3 regions of the Streptomyces decoyicus genome follow, and region 3 is predicted to be linked to each of the others. Evidence: riboswitches for the same ligand, from Rfam matches in the RefSeq annotation. Region 3 holds a riboswitch; each other region holds the start of a gene.
What was found. Region 3 has a riboswitch for cobalamin ahead of K7C20_RS24715 (ribonucleoside-diphosphate reductase subunit alpha). Riboswitches for the same ligand answer to the same signal wherever they lie in the genome.

Region 1 (7,145 bases), 1.4 Mb from region 3:
CTTTGGCGTTGCTGTGGTTCATGGGGCCGTGGGCGGGGGCGCCGCGGTGCGTGGGGCGGTCGGTGCGGTGTCCGGCCCCACCAGTGCTACCCGGTAGCCCTCCGCCGTGGCCAGCACGTCGATCCAGGTGCCGTGCGGGTGACCGCAGCGGCGTGCGCAGCCGGACCAGTAGACGGGGAGGCCCTCGGGGGCCGGGCCGGGGGGCCGCCCGCCCGGGACGGCCGCACCGGCGGCGAGCGCGGCCGTCGCGTCGGCGCGTACGTCGGTGAGGGACTTGGCGCAGCCGGGGCGGCCCGTACAGGCGCCGAGCCGGTGCCAGGGAGAGGCCGGGTCGGTGATCAGTCCGGCGGTGGTGAGCTCCGCCAGCCGGCGGGGTGCCGCGGCGGCCGGCAGTCCGGGCAGGACGATGCCGCGCCACGGGGTGAGGCGCAGCGCCCCGGAGCCGTCGCCGGCGGCGATCGTGGTCAGCAGCCGCCATTGGGCCACCGACAGCCTGCCGAGCGGCGCCAGGACCGAGAGCGCACGGTCGTCGTCGGGGCCCTCGATGACGCCGGGGGCGGCGGAGTCCGCGTACGGCGGGGAGGTGCGGGCGCCGGGGGCGGGAGCCGCGGCCACGTACGCGGCCCCGATGCCCGCCGACCGCAGCGTCTTTGCCACCTCCCGGGCCGTCAGGCCGTGTCCGTCGGGGAGTTCGCGGACCCGCCAGGCTCCGCTGCCGCTCGCCGCGGCGGCGGTCAGGAAGGCCTCGGCGGCGGCGAGCGCGGCGCGCGGTACGTCCGGTCCGGCGATCCGCAGCGCCGCCGGACCGTCGCCGACCCGCAGCAGGGCGCCGCCCGCCGGTCCGGTCCGGCCCCCGGCCGGTTCTGCGAGCAAGCTCACATCTCCGCCGAGCGCGGCCACATCGCCCCGCCCGTCGTCCAGGACGAACAGGAAACGGCCCGAGAGGGCGGTCGCGGACTCGCTCGCACAGAGCAGCGCGTCCAGCTCACGGGCCCACCGTCGCACGTCAGAAGGGGTGTGGCGGTCCAGTCCGGCCAGCGGGGAAGCGAGGATGTTGCGGATGCGTTCGTGGCGCTCGGAGGGCAGCAGGCCGGCGTCGCGCAGCAGAGCGGCGAGCCGGCCGCCGCAGCCCTCCGCAAGGCCGCGGAGTTCGACGTTGCCGCGGGAGGTGAGGGAGAGATGGCCGTCACCGAGCAGGTCCGCGGCGTCGGCCAGGACGGCTGCCTGACGCACCGTCAAATCTCCGGCCGGGAGCCGGATTCGGGCGAGGTGGCCGTCGGCGGCCCGGTGCAGCCGCAGCGCTCCCGGGCAGGCGTCACCGCGGTCGCGCAGAGGCGGTGCGGCGGCCTGGGGCCGTGTCGAGGGGGAGGGCGGCATGGCCGCGAGCATACCCACGGGGGCGGGCGCCGATCCGGGCCGGATCCGGCCAGGCGCCCGGCCCGCGGCGTGCGCGCCCCCGTCCTGGTCCGGCCTGCCCGGAGGCCCGCTTACCTCGGCCGTCCACAGCCCTTACTATGCAGGTCGGTGGGTCGGCTGGCCCACCGACGCCAGCGACGGCGCAGGGTCCTACGGCCCTAGGGAGGAAGCCCGGTGAGAATCCGGCGCGGTCCCGCCACTGTGAACCCGGAAACTGCCGGGCGAGCCAGGAACTCCCGCCGTCCTTACGACCACCCGGGGCGCGGACACCCCGAGGAAGGCCTGCGCTCGCATGCTTCTGCTGCTGTCGACCTCCGACACCGACCTGCTCAGCGCCCGCGCGGCCACGGGTCCCGTGCCGTACCGGCTCGCCAACCCCGCCCGGCTCGATGTCGCCGAGCTGCCCGCGCTGCTGGAAGGCTGTGACCTCGTCGTCGTACGCCTCCTCGGTGGCATCCGTGCCTGGGAGGAGGGCCTGGAGGTGCTGCTCGCCGAGGACCAGCACCGGCCGGTCGTCGTGCTCACCGGTGAACAGGCCCCCGACGCCCAGCTCATGGAGCAGTCGACGGTCCCGGTCGGCATCGCGGCCGAGGCGCACGCCTACCTCGCGCACGGCGGGCCCGCCAACCTCGACCAGCTCGCCCGATTCCTCTCCGACACGGTGCTGCTGACCGGCCACGGTTTCGACCCGCCGGCCCCGGCCCCGTCCTGGGGCCCGCTGGAGTGGGAGGCCCGCAACGAGACCGGCCCGCTGGTCGCCGTGCTCTACTACCGCGCCCACCACATGAGCGGCAACACCGGCTTCGTACGGACCCTGTGCGAGCAGATCGAGGCGGCGGGCGGCCGCGCCCGGCCCCTGTTCGTCGCCTCCCTCCGCGCCCCCGAGCCGGAGCTGATCGAGGAGCTGCGGGCCGCCGACGCCCTGGTCACCACCGTCCTCGCCGCGGGCGGCACCAAGCCCGCCGAGGCCTCCGCCGGCGGCGACGACGAGTCCTGGGACGCGGGTGCGCTGGCCGCCCTCGACGTACCGATCCTCCAGGCCCTGTGCCTGACCGGGCCGCGCAGCGCCTGGGAGGAGAACGACGAGGGGCTGTCGCCGCTGGACGCCGCCTCGCAGATCGCCGTCCCCGAGTTCGACGGCCGGCTGATCACCGTCCCGTTCTCCTTCAAGGAGGTCGACGAGGACGGTCTGCCGATGTACGTCGCCGACCCCGAGCGCGCCGCCCGGGTCGCCGGCATCGCCGTCCGGCACGCCCGGCTGCGTCATATCCCGGCCACCGAGAAGCGCCTCGCGCTGGTGCTGTCCGCGTACCCGACCAAGCACTCCCGGATCGGCAACGCGGTCGGCCTGGACACCCCGGCCAGTGCCGTCGCCCTGCTGCGCCGCCTCCAGGCCGACGGCTACGACTTCGGCACCGAAGAGGTTCCCGGCCTCGTGTCCGGCGACGGCGACGAGCTGATCTACGCCCTCATCGAGGCCGGCGGCCACGACCAGGAGTGGCTCACCGAGGAGCAGCTCGCCCGCAACCCCGTGCGTATCCCGGCCGCCGACTACAAGCGCTGGTACGCCACGCTCCCGCAGGAGCTCCGGGACTCCGTCGAGGAGCACTGGGGGCCGCCGCCCGGCGAGATGTTCGTCGACCGCAGCCGCAACCCCGACGGCGACATCGTGCTGGCCGCTCTGCGCCGCGGCAACCTCCTGATCCTCATCCAGCCGCCGCGCGGCTTCGGCGAGAACCCGATCGCGATCTACCACGACCCCGATCTGCCGCCCTCGCACCACTACTTGGCGGCGTACCGCTGGATCGCGGCCTCCGCGGACGACGGCGGCTTCGGCGCGGACGCCATGGTCCACCTGGGCAAGCACGGCAACCTGGAATGGCTGCCCGGCAAGAACGCGGGCCTGTCCGCGGCCTGCGGCCCGGACGCCGCCCTCGGCGACCTCCCGCTCGTCTACCCCTTCCTGGTCAACGACCCCGGCGAGGGCACCCAGGCCAAGCGCCGGGTGCACGCCACCCTCGTCGACCACCTCGTCCCGCCGATGGCCCGCGCCGAGTCCTACGGCGACATCGCGCGCCTGGAGCAGCTGCTCGACGAGTACGCGGCGATCTCCGCCATGGACCCGGCCAAGCTGCCCGCGATCCGCGCCCAGATCTGGACGCTGATCCAGGCCGCCAAGCTCGACCACGACCTGGGCCTGGAGGCCCGCCCGGACGACGACGGCTTCGACGACTTCCTGCTGCACGTGGACGGCTGGCTGTGCGAGGTCAAGGACGCCCAGATCCGCGACGGTCTGCATGTCCTGGGCGGCGCCCCGGCCGGTGAGGCCCGCGTCAACCTCGTCCTGTCCATCCTCCGCGCCCGCCAGATCTGGGGCGGTACGTCCGCCCTGCCCGGTCTGCGCGAGGCGCTCGGTCTCGACGAGTCCGCCGCGACCCGGACGACGGCCGACGAGGCCGAGGCCACGGCCCGCGCGCTGGTCCAGGCGATGGAGGACGCGGACTGGGACCCGGCGGCGGTGTCCGGTGTCGCCGAGGGGCATCCGGCCGCGGTCGCCGACATCCTCGACTTCGCCGCCCGCCAGGTCGTCCCGCGTCTCGCCGCCACCACCGACGAGATCGACCACGCCGTGCACGCGCTGAACGGCGGCTTCGTCCCGGCGGGCCCCTCGGGATCCCCGCTCCGCGGCCTGGTCAACGTCCTGCCGACGGGCCGTAACTTCTACTCCGTCGACCCCAAGGCCGTTCCCTCCCGTCTGGCCTGGGAGACCGGCCAGGCCCTCGCCGACTCGCTCCTGGAGCGCTACCGCTCCGACAACGGCGACTGGCCGCAGTCGGTCGGGCTGTCCCTGTGGGGCACGAGCGCGATGCGGACCAGCGGCGACGATGTCGCCGAGGCCCTCGCCCTGCTGGGTGTCCGCCCCGTATGGGACGACGCCTCGCGCCGGGTCAACGGACTGGAGGCGATCCCGCTCGCCGAGCTCGGCCGCCCCCGTGTCGACGTCACGCTGCGCATCTCGGGCTTCTTCCGGGACGCGTTCCCGCACGTCATCGGGCTGCTCGACGACGCCGTACGGCTGGTCGCGGGCCTGGACGAGCCCGCGGAGTCCAACTTCGTGCGCGCCCACTCCCAGGCCGACCTGGCCGAGCACGGCGACGAGCGCCGCGCCACCACCCGCATCTTCGGCTCCCGCCCGGGGACGTACGGCGCGGGTCTGCTCCAGCTGATCGACTCCCGCGACTGGCGCACCGATGCCGACCTCGCCGAGGTCTACACCGTCTGGGGCGGCTACGCCTACGGCCGCGGTCTGGAGGGCCGCCCGGCCCGGGACGAGATGGAGACCGCCTACAAGCGCATCGCGGTCGCCGCCAAGAACACCGACACCCGCGAGCACGACATCGCGGACTCCGACGACTACTTCCAGTACCACGGCGGCATGGTCGCCACGGTCAAGGCACTCAAGGGCAAGGCCCCCGAGGCGTACATCGGCGACTCCACCCGTCCCGAGACGGTCCGCACCCGCACCCTCGTCGAGGAGACCTCCCGGGTCTTCCGCGCCCGGGTGGTCAACCCCCGCTGGATCGAGGCGATGCGCCGCCACGGCTACAAGGGCGCCTTCGAACTCGCCGCGACCGTGGACTACTTGTTCGGCTACGACGCCACCACGGGCGTGGTCGCCGACTGGATGTACGACAAGCTCGCCCAGACGTACGTGCTCGACCCCGAGAACCGCGACTTCCTCCAGCAGGCCAACCCCTGGGCGCTGCACGGCATCGCCGAGCGCCTCCTGGAGGCCGAGTCCCGCGGCATGTGGGAGAAGCCGGACGCCGAGACGCTGGCGGCGCTGCGGCAGGCGTTCCTGGAGACCGAAGGGGAGCTGGAGGGGGAGGACTGACGCCGGGGGGCTGCGCCGCCCCGGTCGGGAGCCGGGGCCGGAAGCCGGTCCCGGTCAGCGCTCCCCCGGGCCCGCCTGATGCCGCGGCATCAGGCGGGCTTTGCGGTGATGTCCCCGTTGCTGGTGGTCAGGTCCAGCTGGAAGCGTCCCGCCGGGTCCTGGGCGATGCCCAGGTGTTTGTCGCCGTTGCTGGTCTGTGCGGAGACGCGGTACGGGCCCTTCGGCAGTTGCAGGGTGATGGTGCCGTTGGACGTCCTCGCCCGGACGTTCTGGGCGACGGCCGGGGTCAGATCGATCTCCCCGTTGGAGGTCTGCGCCGTGATGCGCTTGCCCGCCAGGCCGCGTCCGGTGATCCCGCCGTCGGAGGTCCGTGCGTCGACCGTGCCGGCCACGCCGTCCAGGTCGATGTCCCCGGAGCTGGTGGTCACCTTCACCGGGCCCACCCCGCTCAGATCCACCGCCCCGGAGGAGGTCTCACCGCTGACCGGGATGCCCTTCGGCAGCTCGACCGTGTAGTTCACCGAGCAGTCCTCGCCACAGCCGCCGAGCACCAGCGCCCCGTCCTCGATCCGGTGCGTGGCCCCTTCGGGCCGTTCGCCGTGGTACCTCACCGAGCGGTGGACCGAGACCCTGCCGCCGCCCTTGCCGCCGTGCACCGTAAGGCCCCCGGAGGTGCTGTCCAGCCGGATGGCCGTGATCTTCTTCGACACCACGGCGTCGTCCTTCAGGGTCTTCCCGGGCAGCACTCCGCAGGCGCTGATGCCGCATGCCCCGAGGGCGGCCATCGTGAGGACCCCGATATAGCGGACGCGCTTGCGCATGAATTCCCCCGGAAAGCTCGGTAGTTGGTGCGGCGAGGGGGCGCCCCTGCCCGGTTCCCCGCCACGACGAGGCTAGGGCGGCGGGTACGGCCCCACCATGGGGAAAGCCCCCGGACCGAGGTGTGGTGTGCCCCAGGTGCGGGCCGCGGACGCCGGTGCGAGGATTTTTGTGGGGGCGGTTCATGGGCTGCTTATGGGGGCGGACGAGGAGGCTTCCGGTGACTGCCACGAAGACATGGAACGCCGAGATCAGCATCACCGAGACCGACAGCGAGGTCCGGGCCGAGGCCAGGCTGCGCGGCAAGGACGGCGGGCAGATGGTCGGCCAGGGAGCGGCGCGCTGCAACCCCGCCGACGAGAACATCCCGGCCATCGGGGACGAGCTGGCGGTGGCGCGGGCGATGTCGGACCTCAGCCACCAGCTGCTTCAGCGGGCCGCACACGACATCGAGGTGCACACGGCCCGGCCGGTGGAACGGCTGCGCGTCTGAGGGACGTCGGCGCGGGGGTCGTGGGGCGACCGCGTACCGCCGGGGCCCGTCCGGCATCCGCGTACCGGGTCCGTCCGGCAGGTCACGGGCGGTGCCCAGATGCGGCATGCGTCATGCCGCATGCCGCATGCCGCATGCTGTAGCCGGAGCGCGTCCCCGTCGGCATGACGCGCCCCCCGCGCGCGCCAGGGCACCCGGGCCGGCTGCGGTTCTCAGGGCATGTCCGCCGGGAAGTCCGGCCCGATCGTCAGCGTCACCGCGCCCGGTGCCGCCTCGGCCGACTGCGTGGCCTTGGTGCCGGCGAGACGGGAGGCGAGCACCGCGCTCTGTGTCTTGAGTGCGGCCGGGTAGGTGACGGTGGTCTTGTCCGTCCCCGGGGCGTTGCCGGTGGCGACGACCGTGAAGCCGAGCCCCCGCAGCTGGTCGGCGGCGGAGGCGGCCCGGCCGGGTACGCCGGTCCCGTTGAGGACGCGGACCTGCACGGAGCGCGCGGTCACCGGGTTCTTTGCGGCCTCGGCGAGC
Region 2 (7,145 bases), 3.6 Mb from region 3:
CCCGCCGGAAGCCGTCGCTCTCCAGCGAGCCGTGCCAGTGCGTGCCCCATACGGAGCCGGCCCGGCAGCCGTCCAAGAACTCCTCGTCCCCGCCGGTCACTTCGGCGACCCCGTGGTGGATCTCGTAACCCGCCACCGGCTCGCCCAGCGCCTCGCCGACCGGCCGCGCCAGGGTCTTCTCCGCCGCGAACCGCACCCGTACGGGCAGCAGTCCCAGCCCGTCGACCGTGCCCGCCTTCGACTCGATGTCGTCCTCGATGCGCTCGCCCAGCATCTGGTACCCGCCGCAGATGCCCAGCACCGGGCGGCCCTCGGCGGCCCGCCGGGCGACCGCGTCCGCCAGCCCGCGCTCGCGCAGCCACTCCAGCGCCCGGACCGTGCCCCGGGTCCCCGGCAGCACCACCAGGTCCGCGTCGGCCAGCTCCTCGGCCCGGTCCACGAACCGCACCACCACGCCCGGTTCCGCGGCCAGCGCGTCCACGTCCGTGAAGTTCGACATCAGCGGTACGGCGGCGACCGCCACCCGGAGCACCTGGGCGCCGTGCGGCGGCGCCACCACGCTCTCGCGCACCGCGCCGCGCAGCGACACCCTCCCCCAAGCTCTCGACTTCGTTCGAGCAGGGGGGACCCCCATCCCGTCCTCCTCGTCGATGCCGAGGCCGTGGGAGAAGGGCAGCACCCCCAGCGTCTGCCGTCCGGTGAGGCCGCGCAGCATCGCAAGCCCCGGCTCCAGCAGCGTCACATCGCCCCGGAACTTGTTGACCAGATACCCGGCGACCAGCGCCTGGTCCTCCTTGGACAGCAGCGCGGTGGTGCCGAAGAAGGAGGCGAACACCCCGCCACGGTCGATGTCGCCGACCACCATCACCGGAATACGGGCGGCCCGTGCCAGGCCCATGTTCACGATGTCGGTACGCCGCAGATTGATCTCGGCGGGGCTGCCGGCGCCCTCGCAGATCACCGCGTCGTACGTCCGCCGCAGCTCCTGGAGGCAGTCGGTGACCGTGCCGAGCAACTCCTCCCGGCGCCCGGCATACAGCGTCTTCCCGGAGGACGGCCCCCCGGCGTCCCCGAAGTACCCCCGCGCGCTGAGCTCCCCCACCGGCTTCCCCAGCAGCACCACCTGGCTGCTGCGGTCGCTGCCGGGCTTGAGCAGCACGGGATTCATCAGCGCGGTCGGCTCCACCCGCGCCGCGGCGGCCTGCATCGCCTGGGCCCGTCCGATCTCCGCGCCCTCGCGCGTGACGAACGAGTTCAGCGACATGTTCTGCGCCTTGAACGGCGCCACCCGGACGCCCTGCCGGGCCAGCCAGCGGCAGATGCCCGCCGTCACCACGCTCTTGCCGGCGTCGGACGTCGTACCGGCCACCAACAGGCCACCGCCGACGGCCCCTCCGGATGCCTTGAACCGCCCGTTCACCGGGTCCTCCTCATGCGCCGGGACCCCGGCTGTCGTGAACCGTACGCGCGACCGCCCGCGCGGCCTTGCGCGTCACTGCACCTGCGGACGGGCGGCCGGTACGCAGCGGGGCCCGCCGCGCGGCGCCGAACGCCAGCCGCGCGGCCACCGTCGTCACCAACGCCAGCGCGCTCACCCGGCGCGAGAGCCGCACCGCCCGTTCGATGTCGGCCACCGCGACCGGCGGCGCCCCCTCGTTGAGCACCGGACGGTGCTCCACCCGCCCGCCGTACGCCAGCGTGCCGCCCAGCCGTACGCCCAGCGCGCCCGCGAACGACGCCTCCACCGGGCCCGCGTTGGGGCTCGGGTGCGCGCCGCCGTCCGCCCGCCAGGCCCGCAGCGCACCGCGCCGGTCGGGGCCCGCGAGCACGGTCAGTGCGGCGGTCAGCCGGGAGCCGGGCCAGCCGGCGAGATCGTCGAGCCGGGCCGAGGCCCAGCCGAAGCGGAGGTGGCGCGGCGACCTGTGCCCCACCATCGCATCCAGGGTGTTCACCGCCCGGAACGCCACCAGGCCGGGCACCCCGCCCAGTGCGCCCCAGACGAGGGCGCCCACCACCGCGTCGGAGGTGTTCTCGGCGACCGACTCCACCACCGCGCGGGCCATCTGCGGCCCGTCCAGCGCCTGCGGATCGCGCCCGCACAGATGCGGCAGCCGCTCCCGCGCCACGTCCAGATCACCCGCCGTCAGCGCACCGCCGACGGCCCGCGCCTCCCGGCCGAGCGAGGTGCCGCCCAGCACGGCCCAGACCGTCGCCGCGGTCAGTGCGACCCGGGCGCCGTTGCGGAGGGGGGACGGGGAAACGGCAGCGCCCTTCACGGCGCGCTGAAGCAGCGCGGCACCGGCGGCGGCACCGCCCGCACACACCACGGCATGCGCCGTCCCGTATCCGCGGTGATCGCGCCACAGCCGGCGCTCGACGGCGCCCGCGGCCCGGCCGAAGGCGGCCACCGGGTGGCCGCGCCGAGGGTCCGCCGCGATCAGGTCGGCGAGGAAGCCGAGGGCCGCGCCGCACGCATATCCCGCGTGTTCGCCGCGCATCGGATCAGACCGCCGTCAGGCCTCGAAGGGGCCCTGCGGCAGCGGGCAGTGGCGATCTGGAAGGGCGGCCGGGCATGGCGGTATGTCCTCACTCAGGGTCCGCGCCCTGGCTCGACGTGACGGCGACAAGAGTCTCCTGGCTCCCCGGATCGGCGAGTCCTCCGGCCTTCCAGTCCCTGTGTACGTCATCGGACGTACACGAGGCGGACCGTGACCTTCGTCGGAGGAACGCTCCCCGGTGACAGTGGCGGGACCGCGCCGGATTCTCACCGGACTTCCTCATCTGTCGCCGAATGGCTCCGGCAGTCCACCACGCCCCGCGAATGCCCGTCAACTCACCCTTGACCTGCGACGCCGCCCTGTGGCACGGGCTGTGGTGCACGCCACAGCGTGGCAGTCGCGTCACAGACGGTTGCCCCCGCCCCTGATCTCACGTCACTATCTGGTGCACGGCGGCGAAGGGGCCGCCGGAAGGGGGCCGGGGGATGCCGCAGAGCGCTGACCGTCATGAGATCCGCATCAGGATCACGGGCACGAACAATCCTGACCAGGACATCGAGGACCTCAAGGCGTGGCTGGAGCGCGAGCCGTGGCTGGACCGGCGCCGGCACGACTGGCGGCTGCGGCCGCGGCCGCAGGACGAGAGCGACGACGGCCCCGGTGACATGGCCGTCGGCGTCGACGACCTGATCCTGGTCATCGTCGGCGCCGTCGCCGCCGAGATGACCAAAAGTCTCACCATCGCCCTCCAGGAGTGGCTGCGACGGCGCCGGGAGGAACGCGACACCGGCGAGCGGCCCGCCGTCGCGGTCGGGAGCGGCGACGGGGACCTGCGCGCGCTCGGCGACGCGGGTCCGGGCGCCGTGGCCCCCGAACACCCCGATCCCGGCAGCCCGGCAGACGGGAGCGGCCGCACCGCCGGGGACTGAGCCGGATGTCCGAATACGACGCACGGGGCAAGGTCAACCGGGCGCTGCTGATCTGTGTCGACGACTACCGCACGCTGCGCCCGCTCCCCGCGGTGAAGGACAACGCCCGGGAACTGGAGCGGGCCCTGCTCGCCCCCGGCACCGACCTGTTCACCAAGGGCGAGGTCGTCACCTGCCGGCCCCAGGAGCCCTGGGAGGTGGAACAGGCGCTGGACACCGTCGTCCAGGAGGCGCGCGGTCTGCTGCTGGTGTACTTCTCCGGCCACGGCCGGGTGGGCCGCGACGGCGGCAATCTGCAACTCATGGTCGGCGCCTCGGAACGGCGTCACAAGACCGTCTCCTGGCAGGACACCGTGCTGTCCTATCTGGACAACGCGCGGGCCGACCGGATCGTGATCGTCCTGGAGTGCTGTTACGCCGGCAATGGGAGCGAGGCCTTCCACTCCTGTCGCAACCCCACGTCGCTGCTGATGGCCGCGCAGCCCAACCGCCGTATCTTCAGCGGCGAGGAGCCCACCGGCGGCAGCGTCTTCACCCGCGCCCTGGTACAGACCCTGGAACGGGGCATCCCCGGCAAACGGTTCGTCACCTTCGAGGACCTCGTCCGGGACCTGCGCGAACAACTGGCCGGTGAACGGACCCCGATGGGCGATGTCTGGGAACCGCGCTCGGCGAAGCACAACACCGTCGACGACGTCATCCTGTCCTTCGCCACTCCCGAGGACCGCCCGCCGACCCCGCTGCGGATCCGCTTACGCCGCTGGCTGAAGTCCTACTTCCGGCACTGGCCCAGACTCCTGCTGATCCTGGCGATCGTCTTCGTACCGGCCACCACGGGCGTCGTCCTGCTCCACCTCGCGAACGGCGAGGCGCCCTGCCCGCCCGCCCTCGAACTGCGGCTGCTCACCGCCCCCGAGGCCGAACCCGCGCTGCGCCAGGCGGCCTTCGACTACGAGATGTCCCAGGCCAACACCCGGCCCCTCAGCGGCGAGGGCGACCTCCCCGACGGCTGCCGGCGCGCCCAGATCACCGTGTACTCCGCCGCCAAGGACCAGGTCGCCCAGGGCTTCGCGGCCGCCGACCGCTGGCAGGGCGAGGCACACGGCACCGGCAAGGGGCGGCCGGGCGACCAGGGCATCGACCCCCTCCACCGGCCGGGACCGCAGCCCGACATCTGGATCCCGGAATCCACCGCCGACTACTACGAGGCCCGCCGCGGTATGCCCGCCACGGGCTCCCCCGCGACCCTGCACTACTCCGCCCCGGTCGCCTACACCCCCCTGGTCGTCGGCATCCCGGCGCGCCGGCGGCTGGACGACGTCGAACTGGCCGGCGCCTCCTGGCAGGAGCTGCTCACCGGAACCGACAGCACCCACCACGACCTCAAGCTCCTGCGACCGAGCCCCGTGCTGTCCGGCACCGGTCTGCTGCACACCATCGGCCTCTACCTCGCCCACGACGGCTCGGGCACCGCAACGGGCGCGCCCGACCTCACCCTCGCCCGGCACGCCGAGGAGCGGCTCGCCGCCCCGGGCAGCCAGTACGCGGGCAGCACCGAACTGCTGTGTTCGCTGCGGCCCGATACCGACGCCGCCGGCTCCGTCGACCGGACGAAGTCCGCGCCCCTGGTGTCGGAGAAGTCCCTCGCCGACTACAACCTGGGCCGCGCCACCGGCAGTTGCCCGGCCCTGGACGCCCCGCTGCCGCTGCGCGACCGCTACGTCGCCTACTACCCCGCGAACGTCCCCGCGCTCGACCACCCCCTGGTCCGCGTCGACTGGCAGGGCGCCACGGACGCCACCCCGCGGCAGGCCGCCGTGGCGGACTTCGCGCAGTGGCTGCGCGCCCGGGACGGCGGCCAGCGCACCCTGACCGCGCAGGGCTACCGCGGGGTGCGGGACAGCGGCCCGCGGCAGGGTTCACCGCTGCTCGACAGCCGCGCGGACGTCAGCCCCCTCGCCTCCACGATCCCCTTCACCGCGGACCCGGGACAGGTCTCCCGGGTCCTGGACGGCTACGACAAGGCGCAGCGGTCCAGCCAGGTGCTGATCCTCATGGACGCCTCCACCTCCATGGCGGACGGCGGCAAGCTCCCGATCGCCCTGAGCGCGGCCGGACGCGCCGTGGAACTGGTCGGCGCACGGCACACCTACGGCCTGTGGACCTTCCCGGACCGCGCACATCCCGAGGACCGTGACGCGGTACGCGAGCTGGTCCCGCTCGGCAGCGCCGACCCCGCCCCGGGCAAGGCCGCGCTGGCCCGGATCGCGGGCAGTCCGGACGGCGAACTGGTCGACCACGGTGCCGCGATGGAGGAGGCGCTGACCCGCGCCGTGCGGAAGATGAAGACGTCCTCGGCCACCAACAAGGCCATCGTGCTCATCCTCGACCAGGACGACGGCGCGGGCGCCGGGCGCGCGGCGGGCGTGGAACGCACCCTCAGCGCACTCGTCAAGGAGGGGCCCCGCGTGCCCCTCCTGGTACTGGCGATGGGCAGATCGGGGTGTGACACCTTCGCCCTCCAGCAACTGGCCGGCGCCTCCCACGGCCAGTGCGTGCCCAGCGGTCCGCAGGCCGTCGACACGCTGGCCGGACGGATCGCCTCCATCGGCACGGCCACGAAGGGGGACCGATGACCACCCCGCGCACCAGGGCGGCCGCCACGCTGGTCTGTCTGGCACTGCTGCCTGCGGTCAGCGGCTGTACGCGGGGGGAGCAGACCCTCCCCGAGCAGGGCGCGATCGTCCTTGCCACCGGCAGCGACCTCAGCAGCTCCGGCATCCGTCAGGATCTGATCCGCGCCTGGGAGAAGGAGCACGGCCGCGAGGTACGGATCGTCAAGCTCCCGGACACCGCCGACGGCCAGCGCAGCCAGCTGCTGGCGGCGGGCCAGTCCGGCAACGGCGGCTATGACGTGCTGAACCTCGATGTCGCCTGGACCGCGGAGTTCGCCGAGGCGGGCGTCATCCGGCCCTGGGCCACCCAGCTGGACGGCGACTTCCTCGACAGCGTGGCCAAGACGGTGGAGTACGACGGCAAGGTGTGGGGAGTGCCCTTCAACACCGACGCCGGACTGCTCTACTACCGCAAGGACCTCCTCAAGGAGTACGGCCGTCCCGTCCCGTCCGACTGGGACGAGCTGGCAAAGACGGCGCAGGACGTGGCGGACGACTACAACCGCAAGGCCGCCGACGAGGCCGGGGGACACCGCAAGAAGCGCCCGACGATGTACGGCATGGTCGCCCAGCTGCGGCCCTACGAAGGGCTGACCGTCAACACCCTGGAGTCGGCCTGGGCCAACGGCGGCGACCCCGACGCCACCAGCTTCACCAAGGACGAGCAGGTCGGCGCGCTCCAGCAGGGCGTCACCGACCTCAAGGGCCGGCTCGACTCGATCATGCCGCACGAGGCCACCACGATGGACGAGACGGAGAGCCGCCGCTGGTTCGCCGACGGCCGCGCCCTGTTCATGCGCAACTGGCCGGTCGAGTACGCGTCGGTCGCCGAGAAGCTCACGCCCGGCGAGCAGTTCGACGTCACCCAGCTGCCGGCCCGCCGCAGCGACGGCAAACGGATGTCCGTACTGGGCGGCCAGAATCTCGCGATCTCGGCCGGCAGCAAGCGGCCGGCCGGCGCCCGGTCCCTGATCGAGGCGCTGACCAGCCCGCGCAGTGAGCGCTGTCTGCTGGAGCGGGGGTTCGCGGCGACCCGCGACTCG
Region 3 (7,145 bases):
TCGGCGGGATGCTCGTCCCCAGCCCGGTGTCCTCACCGCCGACGCCCTGCATCGGCAGCAGCTCGGGCGCTCCCGGCTTGTTGCGGAACATGGTGACGGCGGTGGTCGGCTCGTTGTCGTCGACGGCACCGGGCACACGGCCGGGGCGGACACCGCCCCACTTCTCCGGTCCGGGACCGAAGTCCGGGCCGACGCCCGCCGGGCTGCCGATGAACCAGGCCGACTTCATCCGGTCACCCCGCTCCGTGCGGCCGGCCGCGACCGGCTGCTGGGCCGTCCCGCCGTCCTGCACCAGGCTCCGCCAGCCCACCCCTTCCAGGGCGCTGGACACCTGCTGGGCGACCCCGGCATCGAGGACCTGCTCGGGCTCGCGACGGTGGATGCCGGGTACCTTCTGGCCGTCGTGGGTCATCTCGGACACCGCGTACGGGTCGGTGTGCAGCCCGCCGTTGGCGAAGGTGGTGTAGGCGCTCGCCATCCGTATCGCGCTGGGGGCGGAGGTGCCCAGCGGGAAGGTCTGCTCCAGGCGGGCCATGCTCTCCTTGCGCAGCCCCGCGGCCACCGCGAGGTCCCGGATCCGCTCCAGCCCGATGCGCTGCCCGGCCTGCACGAACGGCGGGCTCTCGGCCTTCATCAGCGCGCTGCTCAGATCCGGCACGGCGGTCTTCTGATCCACCACCGGCTGCGCCGTGGCGTCCGCCGGTGCGCCGTCCGGCCGCTGGAGTGCGGCCGCCAGCACGAACGGTTTGAAGGCGGAGCCGGCCGGGACCGCGGTGGTGTCCGCGTTGTTGCTGAAGTGCCGGGTGGCGTCCGCGCCGCCGTAGAGCGCGACGATCGCCCCGTCCTTGGGGCGCACGGAGGCCGCGCCGACCTCCACATAATTGTCGGCCGCCCGCTGCTGCGGATCGATGTTCTCCCGGCGGACGTCCTTCACGGCCTTTTCCAGCCGGTGGGTGCGCTGTTTGTCGAAGGTGGTGTGAATGCGGTAGCCGCCGCGCGCGAGGTCCTTGTCGGTCAGTCCGGTGTCGGCCTTGATGAACTTGTTGGCGACATCGACGAGATAGCCGGTCTGGCCGGCCTGGCTGGTGGGCTTCGTCAGCCCCCGGGGCTCGGGGAAGGTGTCGTACTTCGCCCGCTCCTTCTCGCTCATCTTCCCGGTGGAGACCTGCCGGTCGAGTATCCACTTCCACCGTGCCACGGCCCGCGCGTGATTGGCCTCGCTCAGTCCGGGGTCGTACTGCTCCGAGCCCTTCAACAAGGCCGCCAGCATGGCGCCCTGGCTGGGATTCAGTTCCTTGGCGTCAATGCCGTAATACGCGTGGGCGGCGGCCTGGATGCCGTACGAACCACGGCCGAACCAGCTGGTGTTGAGGTAGCCGCGCAGAATCTCCTGCTTGGGCTTCTGGTTGCTCACCTTCAGCGAGATGATGAATTCCCGCATCTTGCGGGTGACCGTCTGGTCCTGCGAGAGATAGGTGTTCTTCACATACTGCTGGGTGATGGTGGAGCCGCCCTGGGTCTCCTCGCCGGAGACCATGTTGACCAGGGCACGGCCGATGCCCTGGAGGGAGACACCGGCGTCGGTGTAGAAGGTGGCGTTCTCCGCCGCGATCACGGAATTCTCGACGGAGTCGGGAACCTTGTCGAGGGTGACGTTCTGCCGGTTGACGGCGCCCACGCTCACCATCTGGCTGCCGTCCGCCCAGTAATAGACGGTGGCCTCCTTGCCCGCCAGCTCATTCTCGTTCGGGATGTCGACGTTCGCGTAGACCACGGCGAACAGCCCGGCCAGGCCGATGATGCCGAGCGAGAGGGTGCCGAGCCACTGGCGCCATGACGGCAGCCAGCGGCGCGGACCCTCCCGTCCCCGGCGTGGGTAGTCGATGAACCGGCGACGCTCCTTCGTGCCCTTCATGCACAGGTAGAGGTGACGGCCCTGGTTCCGGTTGCCGAGGTAACAGAACGCTCACAAACGGCGGACGGCGGGGGCGAAGGGGCGTCGCGGTACGTCTTCTAGAAGTCGTCGTCGAAGGAGACCGAACCCTCGACGGCGACCTGGTAGGCGGATGCCCGGCGCTCGAAGAAGTTGGTCAGCTCCTGGACGTTCTGGAGCTCCATGAAGGAGAACGGGTTCTCCGAGCCGTAGACCGGCGCGAAGCCGAGCCGCTGGAGCCGCTGGTCGGCGACGCACTGGAGGTATTCGCGCATCGAGTCGGTGTTCATGCCCGGCAGGCCGTCACCGCACAGGTCGCGGCCGAACTGGAGCTCTGCCTCGACGGCCTCCTTGAGCATGTCGGTGACCTGCTGCTCCAGCTTGTCGTCGAAGAGCTCGGGCTCCTCCTCGCGGACGGTGTCCACCACGGAGAACGCGAACTCCATGTGCATGGACTCGTCGCGGAAGACCCAGTTGGTGCCGGTGGCCAGGCCGTGCAGCAGGCCCCGCGAGCGGAACCAGTACACGTAGGCGAAGGCGCCGTAGAAGAACAGCCCCTCGATGCAGGCCGCGAAGCAGATCAGGTTCAGCAGGAAACGGCGCCGGTCGGCCTTGGACTCCAGCCGGTCGATCTTCTCGACCGAGTCCATCCACTTGAAGCAGAACTGGGCCTTCTCCCGGATGGACGGGATGTTCTCCACGGCCGCGAAGGCGGCGGCGCGGTCGTCCGGGTCGGGGAGGTAGGTGTCCAGCAGCGTCAAGTAGAACTGGACGTGCACGGCCTCCTCGAAGAGCTGACGGCTCAGGTACAGCCGCGCCTCGGGGGAGTTGATGTGCTTGTACAGCGTCAGCACGAGGTTGTTGGAGACGATCGAGTCACCGGTCGCGAAGAACGCGACCAGCCGGCCGATCATGTGCTGCTCGCCCGGCGAGAGCTTGGCGAGGTCGGCGACGTCGGAGTGGAGGTCGACCTCCTCCACGGTCCAGGTGTTCTTGATCGCGTCGCGGTAGCGGTCGTAGAACTCCGGGTACCGCATGGGGCGCAGGGTGAGTTCGAAGCCCGGGTCCAGGAGGTTCTTCGTGCCGGTGGTGGCGGTGTGGGCGGCGGCGTTCGTCTCGGGTGCGGTGGTCATTACTGGCAGGCCTCGCAGGACTCGGGGTTTTCCAGGGAGCAGGCGACCGCCTCGGGGTCGGTGGCCTGCTGCGGTACGGGCACGGGGGTGGCGGCGGCCCCGCCGCGCGCCGACTGCGCGATCCGGGTCGCCGGACGGGAACGCAGGTAGTACGTCGTCTTGATGCCGCGCTTCCAGGCGTAGGCGTACATCGAGCTGAGCTTGCCGATGGTCGGCGACGCCATGAAGAGGTTCAGCGACTGGCTCTGGTCGAGGTAGGGCGTACGGGCCGCGGCCATGTCGATCAGGGCGCGCTGCGGGATCTCCCAGGCGGTGCGGTACAGCGCCCGGATCTCCTCGGGGATCCACTCGACGTCCTGCACCGAGCCGTTGGCCTCGCGCAGCGCGTCACGGGTCCGCCCGTCCCACATCCCCAGGGCCTTGAGCTCCTCGATCAGATAGGCGTTGACCTGGAGGAACTCGCCGGACAGCGTCTCGCGCTTGAAGAGGTTGGAGACCTGCGGCTCGATGCACTCGTACACGCCCGCGATCGAGGCGATGGTCGCGGTCGGCGCGATCGCCAGCAGCAGGGAGTTGCGCATACCGGTCGCGGCGATACGGGTGCGCAGCGCCGCCCAGCGGTCGGCCCAGCGCGGCTCCGCGTTCGGGTAGTGGTCCGGGTGCAGCACACCGCGGGCGGTGCGGGTCGCGGACCACGCCTCGTGCGGGCCGTGCCGCTCGGCGAGGTCGGCGGACGCCTCGTACGCGGCGAGCATGATGCGCTCGGAGATCCGGGTCGACAGCTCCGTCGCCTCGGGCGAGTCGAAGGGCAGCCGCAGCCGGAAGAAGACGTCCTGAAGGCCCATCAGGCCCAGACCCACCGGGCGCCAGCGGGAGTTGGAGGCCCCGGCCTGCTCGGTCGGGTAGAAGTTGATGTCCACCACGCGGTCGAGGAAGGTGACGGCGGTGCGGACCGTGGCGTCCAGCCGCTCCCAGTCCATCTCACCGTTCTCGCCGAGGTGCGCCGCGAGGTTGACCGACCCGAGGTTGCAGACCGCGGTCTCCCCGTCGTTCGTCACCTCCAGGATCTCGGTGCACAGGTTGGACGAGTGCACGACCTGGCCGGGCTCGGCGGTCTGGTTGGCGGTGCGGTTGGCGGCGTCCTTGAACGTCATCCAGCCGTTGCCGGTCTGCGCCAGGGTGCGCATCATGCGGGAGTACAGCACCCGCGCCGGGATCTGCTTGAGCGCCCGGCCGTCGGCCTCCAGCTTGCGGTAGGCGGCGTCGAACTCGTCGCCCCACAGGTCCACCAGCTCCGGGGCGTCCGAGGGCGAGAACAGCGACCAGTCGGCGTCCGCCTCCACGCGGCGCATGAACTCGTCCGGGATCCAGTGCGCGATGTTCAGGTTGTGGGTGCGGCGGGCCTCCTCACCGGTGTTGTCGCGCAGCTCCAGGAACTCCTCGATGTCCGCGTGCCAGGTCTCCAGGTAGACACACGCGGCGCCCTTGCGCCGGCCGCCCTGGTTCACGGCCGCGACCGAGGCGTCCAGGGTGCGCAGGAACGGCACGATGCCGTTGGAGTGCCCGTTGGTGCCGCGGATCAGCGAACCGCGGGCGCGGATACGGGAGTACGAGAGGCCGATGCCGCCCGCGTGCTTGGAGAGCCGCGCGACCTGGTGATACCGGTCGTAGATCGAGTCCAGCTCGTCCAGCGGCGAGTCCAGCAGGTAGCAGGACGACATCTGCGGGTGGCGGGTACCGGAGTTGAACAGGGTGGGGGAGGAGGGCAGGTAGGACAGCGAGCTGGTGAGGCGGTAGAGCTCGGCGACGTCGTCCAGGGCGCGCTCGCTGTGGTCCTCGGCGAGGCCGCAGGCCACCCGCAGCAGGAAGTGCTGGGGGGTCTCGACGACCTGACGGGTGGTGGGGTGCCGCAGGAGGTAGCGCGAGTGCAGGGTGCGCAGCCCGAAATAGCCGAACCGGTCGTCGGCGCCGTCGGCCAGCGCCTTGTCGACCAGCGCGTCCAGACGGGCGGCATGGGTGCGCACGAACTCCGCGGTCTCGTCGGCGATCAGCCCCTCGCGGTGACCGACCTCGACGGAGGCGGAGAAGGCGACCGCCCCCTGTCCGGCCGCCTCCTCCGCGATGGCGAGCGTGAGCAGACGCGCGGCGAGCTTGGAGTACTGCGGCTCGTCACCGATCAGGCCGGCCGCGGCATCCGTGGCCAGCGACCGCAGTTCGGCCTCGTCGGAGCCCGCGTGCCGGCCGCGCAGGGCGGCGGCGGCCACCTTGCCGGGGTCGGTCGCGGTCAGATCCTCGGTCAGCTCGGTCAGGGTGCGCAGCAGGGCGACACCCGGACCGTCCTGGCCGGGCCCGCCGTCGGCGGTGCCGGCAGGCGTGGCTACCGCGGGGGGCACGACCTCGGCGTCTGACGCGGGCTCCGTTGGCGCGATGGTCACGTGCTGCTCTCCCTCACTCGGCGGGGGCCGGGAGGGGAGGGACGCGACGGGCGCACGCGGGCATGCGGCACCCCATGACGGTCAGGGGTGCGCGGGCACACCGCGCGGCGTCCACCGGCCCAACCCTCGGGGCCCGGACGTATCGACGTCCGCACCCATGGCGGTGCGGGCGTACCGTCGGCAGGTCTTCGGACTTCACGGGCGGCGTGCCGGGGCCGTGGTCCGGCCGGCCGAGCCCGCTCCAACACCGTTGCGGGACAGTTCCGGATTCCCACCGGATTCCCCTGCGGCGACAGCGAGGACGAGCATACATGTGGGGGTGGCCCTTCGCGTGCACCCCCATATCTAGTGTGTCGTGAGTGATCACGCAGTGCCTGTCAGTGGCCTCGGCTATGGTCGGTTTTACGTTCTCCGCCCTGCCGGGAGAAGAAGGAGCAACCTCCATCCCCGCTCGCCGACCGGCCGCACCTCATGGAGACCAAGCATTTCGAAGAGGTCGCCCGGGTGCTCGCCCGCCTGGAGAAGGGCGCGCGGCCGGAGTTCATCGACGGGAAGATGAGATTCACCTCCCCGACCCCGTCGGCATCCCCCTCGAAACCGAGCAGCTGAAGGACTGGGTGAACTGAACGGCCCACGCCAACGGGCTGCCGTGTCCCCGGAGGAACGCGGCAGCCCGTGAAGGTGCGTCAGCGGGTGGCTCAGTGCCCCGCCGGCGCCTCCGCCGCCGCCGGCGGCAGTTCGACGGAGACGCCCTTGTCGCCGGCGTCCGCCGTGTAGTCGGCGGGGCTGGTCTCGTCGGTTCCTTCGGGGGCCCCTACGGCCTTCAGGACGACGGTCAGGACCACCGTCACCACGACGTTCAGGACGAAGGCGGTCAGGCCGATGTAGCCGATTTCGCCGATACCGGGGATCTCCTTGCTGGAGCCGCCGAAGTGGGCCTGGGTCGGGCTGGCGACGCCGTACGCCGCGAGCGTGCCGTAGAGCATGCCGACCGCCCAGCCGCCCAGCAGCGCCCAGCGGTGGAACCAGCGGGTGAACAGGCCGCCGACCAGGGACGGCATGGTCTGAAGGATCCAGATGCCGCCCAGCAGCTGGAAGTTGATCGCGATCGTCTTGTCCATGGTGAGGACGAAGGCCAGCGCGCCGACCTTCACCAGCAGCGAGACGAGCTTGGCGACCTTGTGTTCCTGCTCGGGCGTGGCGCCCGGCTTGAGGAAGTCCTTGTAGACGTTGCGGGTGAAGAGGTTGGCCGCGGCGATCGACATGATGGCCGCGGGCACCAGCGCGCCGATGCCGATCGCGGCGAACGCCACACCGGAGAACCAGCTCGGGAACATGTCCTCGAACAGCTGCGGGATGGCCAGCTGCGGGTTGCCCTGGATGTCCGTACCTGCCTTGATCGCCATGAAGCCCAGCAGCGCCAGCAGGCCCAGCATGAGGGAGTACAGCGGCAGGATGGTGGTGTTGCGGCGGATCACGTTGCGGCTGCGCGAGGACAGCGTCGCGGTGATCGAGTGCGGGTACATGAAGAGCGCCAGCGCCGAGCCGAGCGCCAAGGTCGCGTACGCCCACTGGGCGTTCGGGCCGCTGACCAGCTCGCCGCGCGGCTTGCCGGGGACGGCGCCGGGCTGGGCGAGCGCCTTG

Region 1: another riboswitch for cobalamin. It lies ahead of cobN (cobaltochelatase subunit CobN); the one in region 3 lies ahead of K7C20_RS24715 (ribonucleoside-diphosphate reductase subunit alpha).
Region 2: another riboswitch for cobalamin. It lies ahead of K7C20_RS08800 (cobalamin biosynthesis protein); the one in region 3 lies ahead of K7C20_RS24715 (ribonucleoside-diphosphate reductase subunit alpha).

The regions. Positions count from the first base shown of each region.
Region 1 covers NZ_CP082301.1:4,193,635-4,200,779, reverse strand. The annotation lists gene cobG (precorrin-3B synthase) at 19-1,377, opposite strand; cobalamin riboswitch at 1,514-1,674, shown strand; gene cobN (cobaltochelatase subunit CobN) at 1,709-5,311, shown strand; gene K7C20_RS18405 (DUF4097 family beta strand repeat-containing protein) at 5,401-6,132, opposite strand; gene K7C20_RS18400 (DUF1876 domain-containing protein) at 6,351-6,623, shown strand; gene K7C20_RS18395 (LCP family protein) at 6,836-7,145, opposite strand, start outside.
Region 2 covers NZ_CP082301.1:1,992,167-1,999,311, reverse strand. The annotation lists gene K7C20_RS08805 (cobyric acid synthase) at 1-1,420, opposite strand, end outside; gene K7C20_RS08800 (cobalamin biosynthesis protein) at 1,431-2,498, opposite strand; cobalamin riboswitch at 2,628-2,779, opposite strand; gene K7C20_RS08795 (hypothetical protein) at 2,984-3,427, shown strand; gene K7C20_RS08790 (caspase family protein) at 3,433-6,063, shown strand; partial or broken gene K7C20_RS08785 (extracellular solute-binding protein) at 6,060-7,142, shown strand.
Region 3 covers NZ_CP082301.1:5,580,330-5,587,474, forward strand. The annotation lists gene K7C20_RS24705 (transglycosylase domain-containing protein) at 1-1,915, opposite strand, end outside; gene K7C20_RS24710 (ribonucleotide-diphosphate reductase subunit beta) at 2,014-3,066, opposite strand; gene K7C20_RS24715 (ribonucleoside-diphosphate reductase subunit alpha) at 3,066-5,501, opposite strand; cobalamin riboswitch at 5,664-5,816, opposite strand; gene K7C20_RS24720 (hypothetical protein) at 5,973-6,110, shown strand; gene mctP (monocarboxylate uptake permease MctP) at 6,200-7,145, opposite strand, start outside.